DNA from 3 places in the Bacillus shivajii genome. Region 3 is predicted to be linked to each of the others. Evidence: riboswitches for the same ligand, from Rfam matches in the RefSeq annotation. Region 3 holds a riboswitch; each other region holds the start of a gene.
The links. Region 3 has a riboswitch for S-adenosylmethionine ahead of LGQ02_RS20505 (Fur-regulated basic protein FbpA). Riboswitches for the same ligand answer to the same signal wherever they lie in the genome.
Positions count from the first base shown of each region.

Region 1: another riboswitch for S-adenosylmethionine. It lies ahead of metX (homoserine O-acetyltransferase MetX); the one in region 3 lies ahead of LGQ02_RS20505 (Fur-regulated basic protein FbpA).
Region 2: another riboswitch for S-adenosylmethionine. It lies ahead of LGQ02_RS17405 (methionine ABC transporter ATP-binding protein); the one in region 3 lies ahead of LGQ02_RS20505 (Fur-regulated basic protein FbpA).

Region 1 is NZ_CP084703.1:3,357,863-3,364,206, forward strand. It holds gene LGQ02_RS16280 (PLP-dependent aspartate aminotransferase family protein) at 1-743, opposite strand, end outside; SAM riboswitch class I at 1,297-1,412, opposite strand; gene metX (homoserine O-acetyltransferase MetX) at 1,426-2,511, opposite strand; SAM riboswitch class I at 2,606-2,732, opposite strand; SAM riboswitch class I at 2,935-3,061, opposite strand; gene LGQ02_RS16290 (twin-arginine translocase TatA/TatE family subunit) at 3,576-3,785, opposite strand; gene LGQ02_RS16295 (molybdopterin biosynthesis protein) at 3,847-5,787, opposite strand; gene LGQ02_RS16300 (molybdopterin molybdotransferase MoeA) at 6,047-6,344, opposite strand, start outside.
Region 2 is NZ_CP084703.1:3,597,988-3,604,331, forward strand. It holds gene LGQ02_RS17400 (methionine ABC transporter permease) at 1-347, opposite strand, end outside; gene LGQ02_RS17405 (methionine ABC transporter ATP-binding protein) at 397-1,422, opposite strand; SAM riboswitch class I at 1,677-1,785, opposite strand; gene LGQ02_RS17410 (hypothetical protein) at 1,838-2,206, opposite strand; gene LGQ02_RS17415 (MFS transporter) at 2,270-3,547, opposite strand; gene LGQ02_RS17420 (DUF2553 family protein) at 4,153-4,482, opposite strand; gene gcvH (glycine cleavage system protein GcvH) at 4,712-5,095, opposite strand; gene LGQ02_RS17430 (arsenate reductase family protein) at 5,245-5,601, opposite strand; gene LGQ02_RS17435 (hypothetical protein) at 5,801-5,968, opposite strand.
Region 3 is NZ_CP084703.1:4,283,326-4,289,669, forward strand. It holds gene LGQ02_RS20495 (glutamine--tRNA ligase/YqeY domain fusion protein) at 1-1,455, opposite strand, end outside; gene LGQ02_RS20500 (DUF2935 domain-containing protein) at 1,715-2,515, shown strand; gene LGQ02_RS20505 (Fur-regulated basic protein FbpA) at 2,604-2,744, opposite strand; SAM riboswitch class I at 2,872-2,982, opposite strand; gene fdhD (formate dehydrogenase accessory sulfurtransferase FdhD) at 3,042-3,833, opposite strand; gene LGQ02_RS20515 (FdhF/YdeP family oxidoreductase) at 3,846-6,197, opposite strand.

The sequences.
Region 1 (6,344 bases), 930 kb from region 3:
CTTTGATCTGGCTCTGTAAATTGCGGAAACTTTTCTGACTGCCAGTTAAATCGTCCACCATCAACAACCACTCCACCAATCGATGTTCCATGACCACCAATCCATTTTGTTGCGGAGTGAATGACGATGTCTGCTCCTAGAGCGATCGGCTTACACACATAAGGTGTTGCAAACGTGTTATCAATAATGAGTGGAATTCCTGCTTCATGCGCAACATCAGCGACTCCTTCAATGTCTAAAACGTGGAGACTCGGGTTTCCAATCGTTTCAGCAAAAACAGCTTTCGTTTTGTCATTAATCGCATCTTTAAAGTTTTGTGGGTCTGTTGGATCTACAAAACGAACGTTAATTCCGTATCGTGGTAAAGTGATCGAAAACAAATTGTACGTACCACCATAAAGGTTTGTTGCTGCAACAATTTCATCGCCAGCACTTGCAATGTTAAAAATGGATAGTGCAATGCCGGCCATTCCTGACGCTGTTGCAACAGATGCGACTCCTTCTTCTAATAGGGCAATTCGTTTTTCAAAAACGTCGACAGTCGGATTTCCAATACGGCTATAAATGTTACCAGGCTCATCAAGTGAAAAAAGACTTTCTGCATGATCCGTATCATGGAAAACGTATGAACTCGTTTGATAAATCGGGACAGCTCGTGAACCTGTCGTTGGATCTGGTGCCTGCCCTCCGTGTAAAGCCACTGTTTCTAAGTTATAAGTTTCAAAGTTTTGATTGTTACTCATTTGTCATTCCTCCTAATTTTTTAAAGATTCTATCCTGAAATAAGTTTAATCATGGGTAGAAATGCGATTGTCCTTTTAAATTCACTTCGTTCTCTTTACAAGCTATCTAAAAATAAGGCTCTTTTCGCATAGATTGTTGTTTTTGAGAAATCTTTCAGGCTTGGTTTACGTTACAGACGGGCGCTTTCACTCCAGAGCACAAGTGCGACATCTGTTTATTCTTCCCTTCGTTCGAATTCACAGTGTCTTCTTTGCACCTCTAGGCACAAGTGCGACATCTGTTCATTCTTCACTTCTTTCGAATTCACAGTGTCTTCTTTGCCGTGGGCAACGCTTCAGCCAATATGTTTCCTGTCTCTTCCTCTGCGAGCAACGCTATGCAGCTTTGTCCGTCGAGACAACTCGCAGCTTATTTATAATGCTACGCTCGGCGCTGGAATCGCCGCCTTTCACTCAACCAATCTTTTTAAAAATAGCAACAAAGTTTACGAAAAGAGCCAAAAATAAAAACCTTTCGCGATAAGAGAAAGGTTGACGTGATCTCGTGTCCTTTCTCTTATCTCTCAAAATGAACGCTGTCATTTTGCAGGATTTGGCACCTTCCAAAGTAAGGTCCTTTGTGGTTGCCGGGCTTCATCGGGCCAGTCCCTCTGCCACTCTTTATAAGAGTTGTGTTCATTATTTATTTTTGTAATGTTTTTTGAATGGTCTCACCCCATTTTTCAAATTCGGTTAAAAACCCGTCATGACCAAAGGCCGTTTGAATGCCCTGAAACTGAACGTTAGCACCAGCTTTTTCCCACACATTAGCAAGTCTTTTCATTTCATCAGGAGGATAAAGTAAATCTCCTTGAAATGCAATTAACTGAACATTTTTTTTAAAGCGACTGAGCACTTCAGTAAGTGGCCCTCTTCGATATTCTAAGTCGTGGTGATCCATAGCTTTTAGTAAATACAAGTAGCTGTTTGGATCAAAACGTTTTGTGAATTTTTCTCCTTGATATAGGAGATAAGACTCTACTTGATAAGCAATTTCATCGTGACGTTTTCCCCAAGCGTCTCTTTGGTCCCGATGAAATCTTTGGTTAAAAAGACCGTCCGATCGATACGTAATCATCCCGATCATTCGAGCGGTTGCAAATCCATTTTCCGGAAAGGCTTGATCCGTGTAGTTCCCACCGTTCCAATTTGGGTCATCGATAATTGCTTTTCTTGCGATTGCATTATAGCTTATGCCGTAATCACTTAACGATGGCGTGGCAGCTAATACGATCACTTGATCAATCAAGTCCGGGTACATGACTGCCCATTCAAGTGCTTGCATTCCTCCTAAAGAGCCACCGATCACAGCTTTTAATTTGTTAATGTTTAATTGTTGTAATGCCAATTGTTGAGCTCGAACAATATCTCGTATAGTAATAAATGGAAAATCACCTTTGTAAGTTTCCCTCGTTAAAGGATTTGTTGAAGTTGGACCCGTCGATCCGTTGCACCCTCCTAAAACATTAAACGTTATCACTTCATATGTTTGAATATCAATAAAGCTTTGATCATTAATTAATCCTCGCCACCAACCTGGCTGATCTTCAGTCCCTACTGTATGTTGATTTCCAGTAAGTGCATGACAGACAAGAATCGTTTCACCATTTGGAGGTCCTGCCCGTTCATATGCTAAGGTGACATTTATAAGTTCAACTCCAGAATCGAGCTTGATTTTTGGAAGCGTAACGGTACCAGTTGTTATGTTGGTTTTTTGCTTGACTTTCACCTTGTCACCTCCTAATCATCATTCATCATTTTTTCACTAAAAAAGTCCCTCTGCCTGAAAGAGACAGAGAGACTTATGTATGACAAAGATCCCTCTCTCATCTTTCAAAGCAACTGCTTTGTTGGAATTGGCACCTTGCATATGGGATGTAAATAATACATCACATTTATGCTGGTTGCCGGGCTTCATCGGGCCAGTCCCTCCACCTCTCTTGATAAGAGAATTATATTTTTATTTTTTTGAATTATTTTTATTGATTAACTTGTTAAAAGATTAACACTTTAATGCATTACCGTCAACAACTTTTATTAGATTTTTTAGCAAAAATGGAAAATGTAACATAAATCCCTTTGCTAAGTGTTATAGCAAAGGGATCAGTGAATGAATGTTTGAGCGGCCATTTTGTCAAAACAAAATGGATCATTCTCATCTCCCAAAGCTAATTTGCTTTGCAGGAATTAGCACCTTGCATGATATGGTTGAATCGTATTGATACCATGCTGGTTGCCGGGCTTCGTCGGGCCAGTCCCTCCGCCTCTCTTGATAAAGAATTTCTTTGACATTTGTAAAAATATGAAGTTGATGAAGATCATAACACTTATCATAAAAAGTGTCAAAATATTTAGTGATGTTTTTTTATTGTACGATGTTTGAAAGTAAAATATGATGGATGATTTTAATTTAGGATTATATTTGTATTTTTATACACTTAACGAGATTTCATATTCATTATTACACCTGTTTATTCATGGATTGAGTCCTACAACATTGAGTCCGGGTCACGTGAATCAGACTCATTTTTGCAGGATTCAAAACTCAAGCAATATCCCATAATATCAAGGAAAAGCAAGGTCAGACAACCACACGTCGTTGAAAACACAAACAGTCACGAATCCTGTAACTGATCCCCTTGCCCAACCTTGTATAACAATGTATAAAATACGTGCCCTACCATCAAATCCCATTCTTTTCCCAGGTGCCTGGCACCATATGAAGTGGTGATCATTCACACAATAGAAAAACGCCTGATTAAGGGGTTCCCCTTTACCAGACGTTTACTCTTATTATTTATCTTCTGTCACTTTTTTTGCTTCATTTTTTATATCGTCAATTGGTTCTGTAACTTCATTTGTTAATTCTTTTGTTGATTTCTTAAATTCTTTTAACGTCTGCCCGACAGCTCTTCCCATTTCAGGTAGCTTTTTCGGTCCAAAAATAATTAGTGCGATGACGAGAATTAAAACTAAGCCTGGAATTCCGATGTTTGAAAGCATAAATAACGCACCTCCTACGTTTAAATTACACGAGTTTTTGACAAAAAACAATGTCTATTTTTTAAACTTTTGCTAAGTAATACGGTTCAATATTTTCTTGGACTTTATATCCGCCTAAACGTTCTACATTTTGTTTAAACACTTCACTTTTTATGACATTTAGTAAGTTTTGGCCTTGCTCACTTTCTAAGAAAGACGTACGCATCACTAAATCATATGACTCGTCTCCAATAGGAATGAAGTCAAGATCCATCGCTTTGGACGCTGAATAGATGCCCATTCCGACATTTCTTTCACTCATTCTTACTTCAGCTGCAACACTTAAATGTGTAAACATTTCACGATCATAGCCTGTAATTTCGTCAGGTTCAATCCCTTGATCATTTAATAAATGATCAAAAAGTATACGAGTTCCAGCACCACGTTGTCTGTTTACATACACTGAATTTTTTTCAGCCAAACAACGAACGCCTTGAATGTTTAGTGGATTACCTTTCGGAACGATTAACCCTTGCTCTCTTTTTAAAAACGGAAGCAAGACGACATCTTCACCGTGAAGGAACCTCTCTAAATACGATATATTATAAACACCTGTTTCAGGGTCTAACAAATGTACGCCAGCCATATGTGCTTCTTTCCGTTTAATCGCCATCAATCCTGCCATACTTCCTGTGTGGCTTGCAGTAATTTGTGCTGTCGCATCCTGTTCTTTAAGCATTGATGAGAGTACATCGATACAGAGGTCATGACTTCCGGAAAACAAGGTAGCTGAATCAATTTCAGGCAATGACTTATACAATTCAACTTCAACTTCCTCACCTTGTTCGACTCCTAAGTGCTCTGCTGGAATAACTAATAAACCATCCGCTTTTACTAATGACATCGTTACACTTGCTGACCTCGTTAATGGGTTGGCAACATATTCTCCGTCCACTTTACCGATATGAACACGAACAAAATCTTCCGAACCCATATTTGATACAATGCGTCGGCCAGCTTTTACTTTAATCGTTTCTCGTTTTTTGATAGGCGTTTGTAAATAATCGCACACTAATGGCTGAACGAACCATTCTAACGTCAAGCACGCACTTACTGGATAGCCTGGTACCCCGACAACAATCGTTCCATTTATCTTCCCTACACTCATAGGTTTTCCTGGCCTTGTTGCAATTCCATGAGTGATGACTTCACCTAGTTCTCTCATAATGTGAACGGTATAATCTTTTGATCCGGCTGAAGATCCAGCATTAATGACCACGATATCCGCTTCTTCTGTACTTTTAATTAGCGCTTTTCGTATATCTTCAGGGTTATCTTGAACAATGGGTTGAAGCTGAGGTTCGCCGCCCCATTCTTTTACGAATTCGGAAAAAATGGAACCGTTAAACTCAATAATGTTTCCTGGTTTTATAGGTTCACCTGGAGAAACGAGCTCATTTCCTGAAGGAAGGATATGGACAACGGGTTTTTTCACAACAGAAACCGTTGTTTGACCAGAAGCTAGAAGAGCACCAATATCGACCGGTCGAATCGTATGACCTTGTGGAAGCAGCATTTCTCCGTATGTGATATCTTCACCGATCGGGCGAATGCGTTGCCAAGGAGTCGCTGGTGCAACAATTTCTAATATTCCTGGTTCAACCTCATTGACATCTTCTATCATAATAACCGCATTATATCCATGTGGAATTACATTTCCTGTATCAACATAGACAAAGTCTGTACCTTCTTTTAAATGAATAGGATTCGATTCATGGGCGTCTTCTGTTTTTTCAGCTAATACGGCAATGCCATCCATTGCAGATGCATGAAAGTGCGGGTTCGACATATGGGCATAGATAGGCTTTGCTGTCACTCTTCCTCCCGCTTCTGTCACTGAAATTGTTTCCGTTTTCCTTTTGAATTCAGCAAGATGTAGACATTCTTGTTGTGCAACTTTTCTTGGTTTGTCTTCTAAATAAATCGTCCTTTCATATCCCATTTGCTCAACTGCTCCTCCCATTCAGTTTCTCATTCTCCAGTGCGTTCATTTTTCTCGTGTGTGATCATTCTGTCTTGCGTGTGATCATCCTGTCTTGCGTGTGATCATCCTGTCTTGCGTGTGATCATCCTGTCTTGCGTGTGATCATTCCTTCTCACGTGCGATTATCTCGACTTGTGTGCGATCATTCCACGTACGCCCACAATTTCTCATGTTCAGATATCTATCTCTATTTCTATCTATCTCTATTTATATCTCCCTTACCTACTCCACACTTTCTTTAAGTAAAAAGATGAATTGGAACGTCTTCACCTTTTCTAACGCCTTCTTTTTTCTCTTCAATTTCTAAAAGGCCATCACTATCAACGAGCGTTTTTACAAGACCTGATTTTCCTAAGACGGGAACTGCTTCAAATCGCCCATCATCTTGCTTTGTTAGTTTTACACGTATATAATCCGTTCTTCCTGGTGCTGATGGGATATTTTGCGAAACAACACCACGAGTGACAGTTGGTGTTGGAAGCTGGTCTTCTCCTTGCAAGTTCGACAACATTCGTTTTCCGAACAATTGATAAATA
Region 2 (6,344 bases), 690 kb from region 3:
TTTGAAGCTTCAATGACCCCTTTATCTATTTCACGAAAGGCAATTTCAACTAACCTTGCATAGAACGGTGCAGAACCGATGATTAATGCCGGTAATGCTGCAGAAGGTCCTAAAAATGTTTTTAATATCGCTATCGTAAAGGGAATGAGTAAAACAATTAAAATAATAAATGGGATGGACCTTGTCACATTGACATAGGCACCTATAATTGCATGAACCACTTTATTTTCTAATAAATTGCCTTTGCCTGTTAAAAAGAGCAGTAACCCTAAGATCACACCAATTAAAAAAGTTAATGCTAAGGCAATGACTGTCATATAAACGGTTTCTAACGTCGCATCCCACATTCTTTCCCAATTCACATTTGGAAAGAGCAAAATGTTTCCGAGTAAGAAATTAATCACCGTGGATCACCTCCACTTCTACATCTTGGTTACGTATAAAGTCTTTGACTTTATTTAACTCTTCTTGCGCCCCATCGACACTAATAAATAGTGAACCATATGGGCCGTTTTGCGTTTGACTAATTTTTCCTTGCAATATATTAACGGTGACATCATATGACCTGATGAGATCATTGATAAGTGGCTTCTTCGCATCGCCTCCAACAAAAGTAAGCTGAAGGACGGTGTGAATGCCATTTTCTGAAAATAAATGACGGATTGCCTCTTCTGTTTCTTCTGGCTCGGTCACTTGCTTAACAAATTCTTTTGTCATGTGTTCTTTCGGCTTTTTAAAAATATCAAGAACGTTTCCTTGTTCCACAATTTGACCATCTTCCATCACTGCTACGCGGTGGCAAATTTTTCGAATGACGTGCATTTCATGAGTAATAAGAACAATTGTTAAGCCTAGCTTCTCATTAATGTCAACGAGTAAATCCAAGATCGATTCTGTTGTTTTCGGGTCTAATGCAGAAGTTGCTTCATCACAGAGCAACACTTTCGGATTATTTGCGAGCGCCCTAGCAATACCAACTCGTTGTTTTTGCCCGCCACTTAATTGTGATGGATAGGATCCTCCACGTCCGCTTAAGCCAACAAGCTCGATTAATTCATTCACTCGGTTGTCACGTTCTTTTTTAGGAACGCCTTTGATCTCAAGCGGGAATGCAATGTTTTCTTTTACAGTACGTGACCATAATAAATTAAAATGTTGAAAAATCATCCCAATCTCTTGTCGTGCATTTCTTAATTCTTTTTTTGAGAGATTGTTCATGTTTTTATCGGCAACAGAGACTTCACCAGAAGTTGGTGCCTCTAACATATTTAAAAGTCGAATTAATGTACTTTTACCTGCACCACTGTATCCGATGATCCCAAAGATTTCTCCTTTTTCGATCGTCAAGTCAATATGATCTACAGCTGTTACTTTGCCGTCCCTCGTATTGAAGGTTTTCACCAATTTTGATAACGAGATCATTTGAATAAGCCTCACTTTCTATAAACCTAACTAATATATTTATTAATCTCATATGATTACTAGGTTTAAAACATCTATGATTATTTCACTGCACTTAGTCTCCGATTGATAAACTAAACTCAGCTTTTTTCTTTTCGCTTCTAGACTCTGTTGTCGTTTTCTATTTAATACTCAAATCAAGATAGAAAACAAAAAACCTTTCAGCGCAATAAGACGAGCTGAAAGGTTTCCAATATCAAGACTGAAAAACCTTTCTCTCATCTCTCAAAGCAGTTATCTGCTTTGTTGGAATTGGCACCTTCCAATTTTCATTGTGGTTGCCGGGCTTCATCGGGCCAGTCCCTCCGCCTCTCTGGATAAGAGAATTTGTTTTTAATTATTTAACTCATTAAATCAGTTAAGTAGGATATTATCATTAACCGATTTTACTGTCAACATGTTTCCTACCTTTTCGATCAGAAGTATTTGCCAAATAAAATAAAGATTCTATTAATAACAAGTCTTTTAACTTCCCTTTTACTTTCAGGTCTTCTCGTTTTTTCATAGATAGTAGGAAGTCCTCACCGTACAATAATTCTTTTAGATCATCTTCACTGCCTTCAATGATAACATGACTATCGCAATCAAGCCCACTCACAATTTTTAACAAATTGTTATCGACCATTAAATAACAGAGTTCCTGTTCATTATTGAAAGAAACAGTTAATACACGATTCATCATTAACTTTTGGAGCGCGTCTTTTTCTCGGACTCGATTTATGAATTCATTAATTACCTCTTTCAATTTATCCCCGCCTTTTTACTTATTTCCTTGTAAACTTATTCCACTTCCTCCTCTTATTTTCCTCTATCCTGCAACAGTTCTTGATAGATTTTCTGATTTCGGAAGGGGCTTTCGGAAAACAATGAAGAAATAGACGGTTCCAATGACATAGAGGGCTCCAGTAATTGAAAAAACGATCGCGTATCCTGAGTATGAGCCATATACCATGACGATCGTCGTTGAAACTGGACCCATCACAGCCCAACCGAGCTGGAAAACAGCTTGCCCGACGGAATTTGCAAGTCCTTTGATCGAATCGTCAACACTTCGCATCATAAGTGACATTTGAATTGGGTTTCCTGCGTTCATTAAAGCTTGCCGGAATAGAAAACCAAATACAGCCCAATAAATATTTTCAGTAAAAGCTGTAATTAATAAAAACGGAATCGACAATAGCTGTAAGATGACGACCGCATTGACTTCACCGACTTTTTTCACAACGGCAGGACCGATGAGAAGAGCGATAGCGGTCATCCCTTGCCCTGCTGAAATGATGATCCCAACAAGTGAATGCGAAATATCAAACCTGTCTACAAAATATAGGTTTAAATACGGGATCACAAGCCCTGAACCAAAACCAATTAAAATTTGTGCAACGGCAAATAAAAGAATGATCTTAATCCCTTGTTTATGTGTGTTAAATAATTTTTTAAAGGACCTATTCCCGTCTGATTTATCCGTAAGTTTACGATCTTCTCTAATTTTTAAAATAGGAATGAGCGCTGCAAAAAAGAAGCCTGCCCCAATTAATAACGTAAGCCGAATGCTCCACAGTGTATTAAAACCAACGATGTAATTAAAAAAGTCGCTTAATGTTCCTCCAAGTGTATTACCAATGACATTTGCCACCATGATAATCGCAAAGTTAAAACTAAACAGGTGGACTCGTTGTTTTTCTGTCGAGTTTTCTGCCAGAAGAGGAATCGAAGAAACTTGGATAAAAGCCATAAACATCCCTGTCATAAACGCTGTACCAAGTAAGAGAACTTCTAGCGATAATATCGCCCTTAAAAATAAACTAGACGCTGCAAATACTGCGCCAACGAAAATGAGTTTTTTCCTGCCAATTCTGTCACTTAATATTCCAGCCGGTAGTAGAAGGAGTGCTGTCGCCATCGATTGAAAGGCAATGACACTACCATTCATTTGATCATCATACCCTAATTCTCGAATGTAATAATTATAAATGATCATAAAAATACCCATACCGATATGTGCAAGTATGGAGCTTACTAAAAAAAGACGGACATTTTTGTTGTAACCTTTAAATTGATCAGACCAGTCACCAATAATTCTTCCCAAGGTGAGGACTCCTTCCAAATAAAAATCACCAGGTTCGAAGACCATGATGATTTAATCGTTATAAATTAATAGAGAGGCTTTTGAAAAGTATGTAGTCTAGGCAAAAATGACTGTTTAGTTGAATATTTCGACTCTCTAAATAACAATGATATACGAAGATTCAGAATTTGCAAAGAGTTTTTTCACTTTAGTTGTGGTCTATTCTCTTTCATTCACTCCCAGTACGGCTTTTATTCTTGATTCTACCGCTCCTTTAATTCCTTACATGAAATTGTAAAGTTGTTCTCCTTTAAAATGAAGCCGTTCTTCAGGCTTTATGATAATCCCAGAGTATTCATATGCTTGATAAGAAACATATAAAACAAAACTCCGTCCAGAAAAGCGACTTTGACCCCAACTATAAGAAAAACCATCTATAGATATTGAGTGGAGAAAAGATAGCCGTTGTTTCGGCATCTGATTTAGAACAGGCATAGCAACAGAGCATTTCGCTTTTAGTTAGTAAACCTAATAAAAATAAAAATTTCCTCTACGGCGAGTAAACCCCAACGTTAAAATTTTATCCTTTTTAAAAGTATAAAAAAACACGGGGGTTTCCCCGTGCATTAACACCAGCCCATGTCACAGCCTTCAACATAGGATTTAGGCTGTTGTATCTTACGTTCGCCATCTTTATTAAATTTCGTTTTATCCAACTCAAATTCCTCGCCAAACTCATACTGATAATCATGGTTTTGGCTTTCCCGCTTTGACTCGCCTTTCTTTAGATCACTTTCACATACGCATTTTTCACCGTCTTGGCTATTGTTCAATTCAACATGAGATTTAGGTTCGTGATTTGTTGCATCATTAACAAAACGTTTATCGACCGTCGGATGCTTTACATCATCACCCATTTTATGATAGACCTCGTCATTCGTGTGCTTGTTTGCCATATATCTCACCCCTCCTTCGTTATTAGGATGAGAAAAATATCGAACAACTATGCCTTGTATAATAAACCATCAAATACATTGCACAAGCCAAAATTATTAGAAAACCAATAAATATACAACAAAACCACTGAAAATTCAATACATTCAACAAAATTGTACGTACCCAGGTCTGTGAACTTTTTTGGTATTGAAAAAGCAAAGGGACAAGGTCCCTTTGCTCTTTTATTGATTAGTCTTCACTAGTCATTTCTTCGTATTGTTCAGCTGTCATGAGGTTGTCCATTTCTGAATTGTCAGATGGTTCAACAACGATCATCCATGCTTTTTCATATGGTGATTCGTTTACAAACTCAGGAGAATCTTCAAGCTCTTCATTAATTTCTACAACTTTTCCGCTAATTGGTGCGTAAAGCTCAGAGACAGTTTTTACAGACTCAACACTACCAAATGGCTCGTCTGCTTCAATATCGTCACCTACTTCTGGTAGCTCAACGAATACGATGTCACCTAGTTCTGATTGTGCAAAGTCTGTAATCCCGATACGTACTTTGCCGTCTTCCGTTTTTACCCACTCATGTTCTTCGGAATACTTAAAATCCTTTGGTAAATTCATCTTAAATCCCTCCATTATTCAATCTGAACCTTCATTGACTCTTGAACTGTTTCACGCCCAAATCTTATGTACCAGCAGTTCAGTAAAAGCCTTCTCCTTAACTATATTACATATCGATAATGATGGGCAACCATATTATATGAAAAGGCTTACTTCCATGTAGAATCAAATGTTTCTTCTTTGAAGCCGACCGTCACTTTTTCACCATCGGTTACTATTGGACGTTTCATTAACATGCCATCTGACGCTAATATATCAAGGAGCTCTTCTTCAGATGCTGTCTTCACTTTATCCTTTAAGCCTAGTTCACGATATTTTTTTCCACTTGTATTGAAGAATTTTTTTAATTCTAATCCGCTTTTCTCATAAAAACTTTTCAGCTCTTCCTTGGATGGGGGATTGTCTACAATGTGGACATCTTCATAGGATATCCCGTTGTCATCTAACCATTTCTTTGCTTTTCTGCAAGTGCCACACTTAGGATATTGATAAAAAGTAATACTCATTGTTTCTCCTCCTCAAAAAAAATTAGCCTACCGCTATATATGAAACATCCTCGCATAAAATCCTAACACCTTTTTCGTAACACCAAAGCCAGTAAGGGGACATTATACTACACACGATAGGCTCTTTTTTATTAAATCTAACAACATTTTTTCCTTCTTATCTCTATTTAAACATAGAACAAGCGCTCGATAAAAAAGTTTACCTTTTTTGACGGGATTTCTCATTTTTCACTTCTGTATCTTGTTCGGATAAAGCTTCATACGCTTCCATTAATGGATTATCCAAGCCATTTGTTAGCTCTTGGGAAAACTCTTCTACAGCCTCAATTCTTTCGTTTAACATAAATTCATTTTTTGGTTTCTTCATTAGTTATCCCCCTTTCAATAGCAATTCCATTTGCCTTTAGTATGTGTTCATAAATAGGAGGCATAACTTATGAAAGCATTTCCCTCGCTTTCCCAATTCCAATGACATTTAACGTTATCTTACATCATGTCGCACTTGTGCCTTGAGGTGAAAGCGAAGTGTACTTTAACTGCGATCCAAGTTTTAAAATGCAAATAAACGTATTCGATTGACAAATTCACCAACGGCTTGCCAGTTTTATACGGTTATACACCTTCTTTAACAAATAGTAAGAAAAATCATCAGTTTTTTTCAGAAACTCAACTTAACATCATTAAAGATAAAAATGCAAAAGAGCCCTATAATAGGACTCTTTTACAACTGTAGAGAGGAGAAT
Region 3 (6,344 bases):
GAAGTCGTCACCTTGGTCATCTAGAATCAACGAATCATATAGACGGAATTCTGCTTCTTTCGCGTGTGTTGCTTCCACCCAATGAAGCGTCCCTTTTACTTTACGACCTGTAAAACCAGTGCCAGACTTCGTTTCTGGGTCATACGTACAATGGATTTCAACGACATTCCCTTCGTCATCCTTAATGACATCCTCACATTTAATGAAATATGCATGTTTTAAGCGTACCTCATTACCTGGGAACAGTCTGAAATACTTCTTCGGTGGGTTTTCCATAAAGTCACTTTGCTCAATGTAAATTTCACGAGAGAAAGGAATTTGTCTTTTACCCATTTCTTCATTTTCAGGGTTAATATCCGCATCAAGCCACTCAACTTCCCCTTCAGGGTAGTTTGTGATGACGACTTTTAATGGATGCAATACAGACATTGTACGTGGTGCTTTTAATTTCAAGTCTTCACGAATGAAGTGTTCAAGCATGCGTACATCCACGATATTATCAGACTTTGCAACACCAATTTCACGACAGAACTGCTTAATTGCCTCAGGTGTGTAACCGCGGCGGCGCAATCCTGAAATCGTTGGCATACGTGGATCGTCCCAACCATCAACAAAGTTCTCGTCAACGAGCTGCTTCAACTTACGCTTACTCATCACCGTATTCGTTAAGTTTAAGCGAGCAAATTCAATTTGCTGTGGTTGTGCTTCCATTTCACAGTTTTCTACGACCCAGTTATACAGTGGGCGCTGATCTTCAAACTCTAGCGTACATATGGAGTGTGTAATACCTTCGATCGCGTCTTCGAGTGGGTGTGCAAAAGAATACATCGGATAAATACACCATTCATCCCCTGTGTTGTGATGTGTTGTATGTGAAATACGATAAATTACAGGATCACGCATATTAATGTTCGGAGAGCTCATATCAATTTTTGCACGGAGAACTTTCTCTCCATCAGCAAATTCACCGTTTTTCATACGTTCGAAGAGTTCTAAGTTTTCCTCGACAGAACGGCTTCTTGCCGGACTTTCTTTTCCTGGCTCTGTTAATGTACCACGGTACTGACGAATTTCCTCTTGTGATAAGTCCTCGACATATGCAAGACCATTTTTAATTAGTAGGACTGCTCGGTCATACATTTCGCCGAAGTAGTTAGAGGCGAAGCGAAGCTCATCCCACTCATAACCAAGCCATTCAATATTATCTTTAATCGAATCAACGTATTCTTTATCTTCCTTTAATGGATTCGTGTCGTCAAAACGTAGGTTTGTTTTCCCACCAAATTCATCGGCTAATTCGAAGTTCAAAACGATCGACTTCGCATGCCCAATATGTAAATAGCCGTTTGGTTCTGGAGGAAATCTTGTCATAATTTCATTATGTTTTCCTGATTCTAAATCTTTTTTTACAATGTGCTTTATAAAGTTAGATGATGTTTGATTGTTTTCTGTCATCATTACTCACCTTTCTGACCGGCAATTTTCTCACGTTCATAGTGAACTCATACTTGAAGTTATATCATAAATGAATACATATATCCATGCATGAGGGGATTTTTGAGTAAATCTTTCCATCCCATTATTATAACACGCTTTGCCTTTATTACGCACATTCTCCATTATAAGTAAATCTATCGTTCATCATTCATCAAAGGATCATTTTCATCATATGTTTTTTAATGGCTGTTATTTTTACGGTGGGAGGGTAAAAACAATGCGTGATGAATTATTGTTTGAACTGGAATTTTGGTTACAAGTTCTTGGTGACCACAGCAGGTTTATTTATGAATCACTATCTCCTGGTGAAAGGAATTATGTCGCTCGAGCTGAAGGATTTATTGATTCGTTTGACGAGCTTTTAGGTGAGGCGAGAAGGTTTCCAAATGAGCAAGCATTAATGACGTTATTAAGACAGGCTAATGAAGAAACAGAAAAATTACGTGAATTAAAGTTAGCGATCATCCGTGAACATTTAGAAGGTGATATTGCAATTACATTACCTCCTTCTTTTTTAAACCATATGGTAAATGAACTAGATGAAGCATTGAGGATCTTCTCTTATTTCTTAAAAGGTGAGCGGCCACCGAAGGTTCACCCACTTCACCACGACCTCATTTGGCTTTTGGACGCTGCAGGACATGCGGCAGCAATTAGTAGTAATATGGATCATGTCGAATACGATATTCGTGAAAAAAGTGATTACTTTAAAGAGGAATGGGAGGAATTTTATATTAAAGCGGTCGAGATGGCTGGGTTCCTCCGAGCAAATGTTTCTCAATTTCCCGCTCTAAAGAGATTCCATCGCGATATTGAACTAGAGATGGAAGTTTTCAAAGCTTTTTTAAGAGAGTTAGAGGAAATGCAGCTAACGAAAGAATCTCTCGGTGTTCTATCACCACTAATGGCTGACCATATGGCAAGAGAAGAGTGCTATTACTTAATGAAGTTAGCTGAAACGACAGAGGTCGTGCAAATGCCTGATTGCGATCCAACGAAACCTCGAACAGAAGACTAAGCATCTCCTTAGTGAAGAAATGCTAGGCCACTCCTACTTTAGAAATGAAAACGTAGCGGTGTGTGCCTAGCATTTTATGCATAAGAAGCTATTTGCGTAGATGCTCATTATATTCATGTTCTAAGTCTTCAAGCGGCACTTCATACAGTTGTACATCTCCAATTTTGTAGATCCCTAATGCTAGTAGCTCTTCAATCATCTGTTCTTTTTGTTGCGATTTTTCGGTCATCGTGTATGTCTCCTCCCTTAGTCTTCGTACTCCTAAAGGGGCAAAAAACCCCCTTCTAAAAAGAAGAGGGCGAATCTTGATAACGTTCAAAAACATCGTGTTACTTTGAACAACGTTTCAATACCTCTTCTCATTTTTCGGCGAATATTGCCGCAGGAATTAGCACGGTGTTCTCCTAAATGAAAAATCCGTTGCCGAGGCTTCGATGGGCCAGTCCCTCCACCTCTCTACATAAGAAGTTCTCTGTTTGTTACATTTGGTATAATATACCATACATCAATCTTATGATCATGTCAATCAGTCGAATGATACACGATCTGGGTGCGTATAAACATTAAAACGCCCCCCGCGAATAAATCCCACTGTTGTAATTCCTAAGTCTTTTGCTAAATCTATGGCTAAAGTCGTCGGAGCCGATTTTGATAGCATGATTCCAACTCCCATCTTTGAAACTTTCAACAGCACTTCTGATGAAATTCTTCCGCTAAAAACAATCACCTTATCCTTTAGTGGGACTTTATTTTTTAGACAGTAGCCATACACTTTATCAAGGGCATTATGACGCCCGATATCTGAACGGTTTACAATCAATTCGGCGGTTGTGCATAACGCCGTATTATGCAAACCTCCCGTTTGTTGAAAATTAATTGCGTTTTCTTGCATTTCTTCCATTAAGTTAATGATTTGTTCAGCATGAATATCATGCTTTGTCATCACCGTCTTTGCCGTCCGTACGTCGTTTTGGAAGTAAAACTTTCTGCTTTTTCCACAACATGACCCGATATATCGCTTCGTTGCATACGAATCAATCGGTACATCTTCTTTTTTTAACTGCACATAAACATACCCTTTTTCTTTTAGTATTGATAAAGAATCAATATCTGAAGGTGTGAGGATCACACCTTCTGAGGCTAAAATACCAATCGTCATTTCTTCGATGTGAGTTGGGGTACACATCATCGTTCCAAATTCAATACCGTTTACAAGGATCGTTATTGGTACTTCAAGCGCAATGGTATCATTTATTTCTGAAACTGCCCCATTATTATATGCAATGATCGGCTGATCCTTCATCACGTCATGATTCATAGCGTACTCCTTTTAACTGATTTCTGTTTCGAGTTCTTCAATTCTTCGTTCAACATATTTCGTATCTTTATGGGCATGGTACGTTTCCGCTTTTTCAACAATGACAGCCGTATTATATTCAGGGATACCGGCAAATTGTTCGTAAACCCCTTTTGGAATCAGAACATTCCCTTCTGGCCAGTAAACAGAGATGTTTCCTTGTTTTGTGCGGTCGTATTTTGCTCGACCGTGAAACGTTCCATATTTATTGTATACGACGATAGCTTCTCCTTCGTTAATCCCAAGGCCTTTTGCATCACTTTGATTGATTAGCACATCGAAACGATCGGCATTGTTATTTGGATCTCTATCACTGTAAATCATCGAGTTAAACTGCTTGCCACGTCTCGTTGTCACATAGAAATGACCCTCTGGTTTACGCAGTTCTGGAAGCTCAATCGGGAGCAATTGGCCTTTCCCGTCTTCTGTTGGACATTCCCCACCTTCACATAACCAAGCGCCTCCCCATTGGAAGACATCTCCTTTATTCTTTAAATGCTGAACCCCGTCGTATTTCGGATGTGCAATTGCTATTTCATCACGAATTTCTTGCGCTGTCTTGTAATCTATGACACTACTTCCCTCTGGTTTAACACGTTTAGCCAGATCGACGTAAATCTCCCATTCAGGCCTTGCTTCACCGATCCGTGGTCCTTTAATTTCTGGTGAAAAATAAACCATTCTTTCCGTCGATGTTGACGTTCCTCCACCAGGTTGTTCGTAACGTGTCATTGCAGGAAGAACAATGACTTCTTCTTTTGCATCCACAAGTGTCGACGTATTTAAAATAATGTCTTGATGAACACGAATGTCGACATTCTCAAGGCAGCCTTTAATGAAGTCAGGGTTTGGCATTGTTTCCAAGAAGTTTCCTCCGGATGTATAAAACACTTTAAGTTTTCGCTCATGATCTTCCGGAAGTACCGCATTTTCTAAAGACACACCAACGATGTCACCTTGCCAGTCAGGTATATCGAAGTTCCAAACCTTCTCTACACGCTCTTTGTTTCTCGGCTCAAAATCACCGCCAGGTAGAACAAATGGATCTGCCCCCATTTCTCCAGAACCTTGTACGCCTGAGTGACCGCGAATTGGCATGACACCACAGTACTTGCGACCAAGAAATCCACGAAGCATGGCTAGGTTGGCAACTTGAGAAATGTTATCTGTTCCAAACCTGTGTTGGGTTAACCCCATTGACCAGACGAAAACACCACTTTTCGACTTGGCGAGAAGCTTTGCGAATTCTAGCATTCTTTCTTTTGAAAGCCCGGATGATTTCTCAAGTGTTTCCCAATCTTGTTTTCTTACATGTTCTTTTAACTCTTGATAGCCTTTCGTATGCTCATTTACAAATTGATGGTCAATGGCGGATCCACGTTCTTGTTTTTCCATGTCAAACCAATGTTTGATAACGCCGTTCATAAAGGCAATGTCGCCACCTATATTCACTTGGTAGACGTCATCTGCCATTTTTGTACCGAACAACGCACTTTCTGGTACAGATGGAATCCAATATTTATCCATCGATGGCTCATGATAAGGATTAATAACGATAATTTTTGTCCCTTTTCGCTTGGCAGCATACATATACTTGGTGGAAACTGGTTGGTTGTTTGCTGCTACTGATCCCCAGAAAACAAGGACATCTGTGCCAATCCAGTCTTGGTAATTACAACTTGATGCACCGATTCCAAGCGATCGCTTTAAAGCTGTTTTACTTGGTGAGTGACAAATGCGTGAAGCATTATCAATATTGTTTGTTCCAAGAAAGCGCGCAACTTTCCCAGCAACATAGTAAGATTCATTCGTAATTCCTCTTGCTGTTAAAAAGAAGGCAAGTTGTTTTGGATCAATCGCTTTCACTTTACTTGCGACACGATCTAAAGCATCGTCCCATGAAATTCTCGTAAACTTCTTTTCGCCAGGCTTTCTTGATAGTGGATAAGGGATGCGTCCTAATTCTCGAAGCTCTGAACTGTTTAGCTTACGTAGTTCATCAATATCTTGATGAAGAATTTCCTCTTTTATCTCTGGCATCGTATTTAACCTGAGCACATTAAGCCTTGTCGTACAGATGTGAGGACCAGCTAACGTTTGGTCTTTTAAACCAGCTACGCCTAATGCACAGCCGTCACATACACCTTGCGTTAATATTCTTGTGGCATATGGAAGGTTATCTTTATTTTCCCAAACGACTTTTGCCGTATCTCTTATATGTTTCGGCTTCACTTTTCCAAGCCCAAAAGGAACCCAACTTGCCCAATGCTTCGGCTCTGGTTTTTTCGGAAGTTTCATTGGTCCTTGGTGCTCTGATTTCCCCATTACATATTCCTCCTCTAACCTTCTAAAAAATAAAGCGCTTTCATTTTTCGCTAATATTATAGATAAGCACTGTGTAAATGTTAGTTTCATTATAACATCTATTTCAAAAGATGCGTGTTTGAAAGCTTGAATTGTGCGGCTGACATC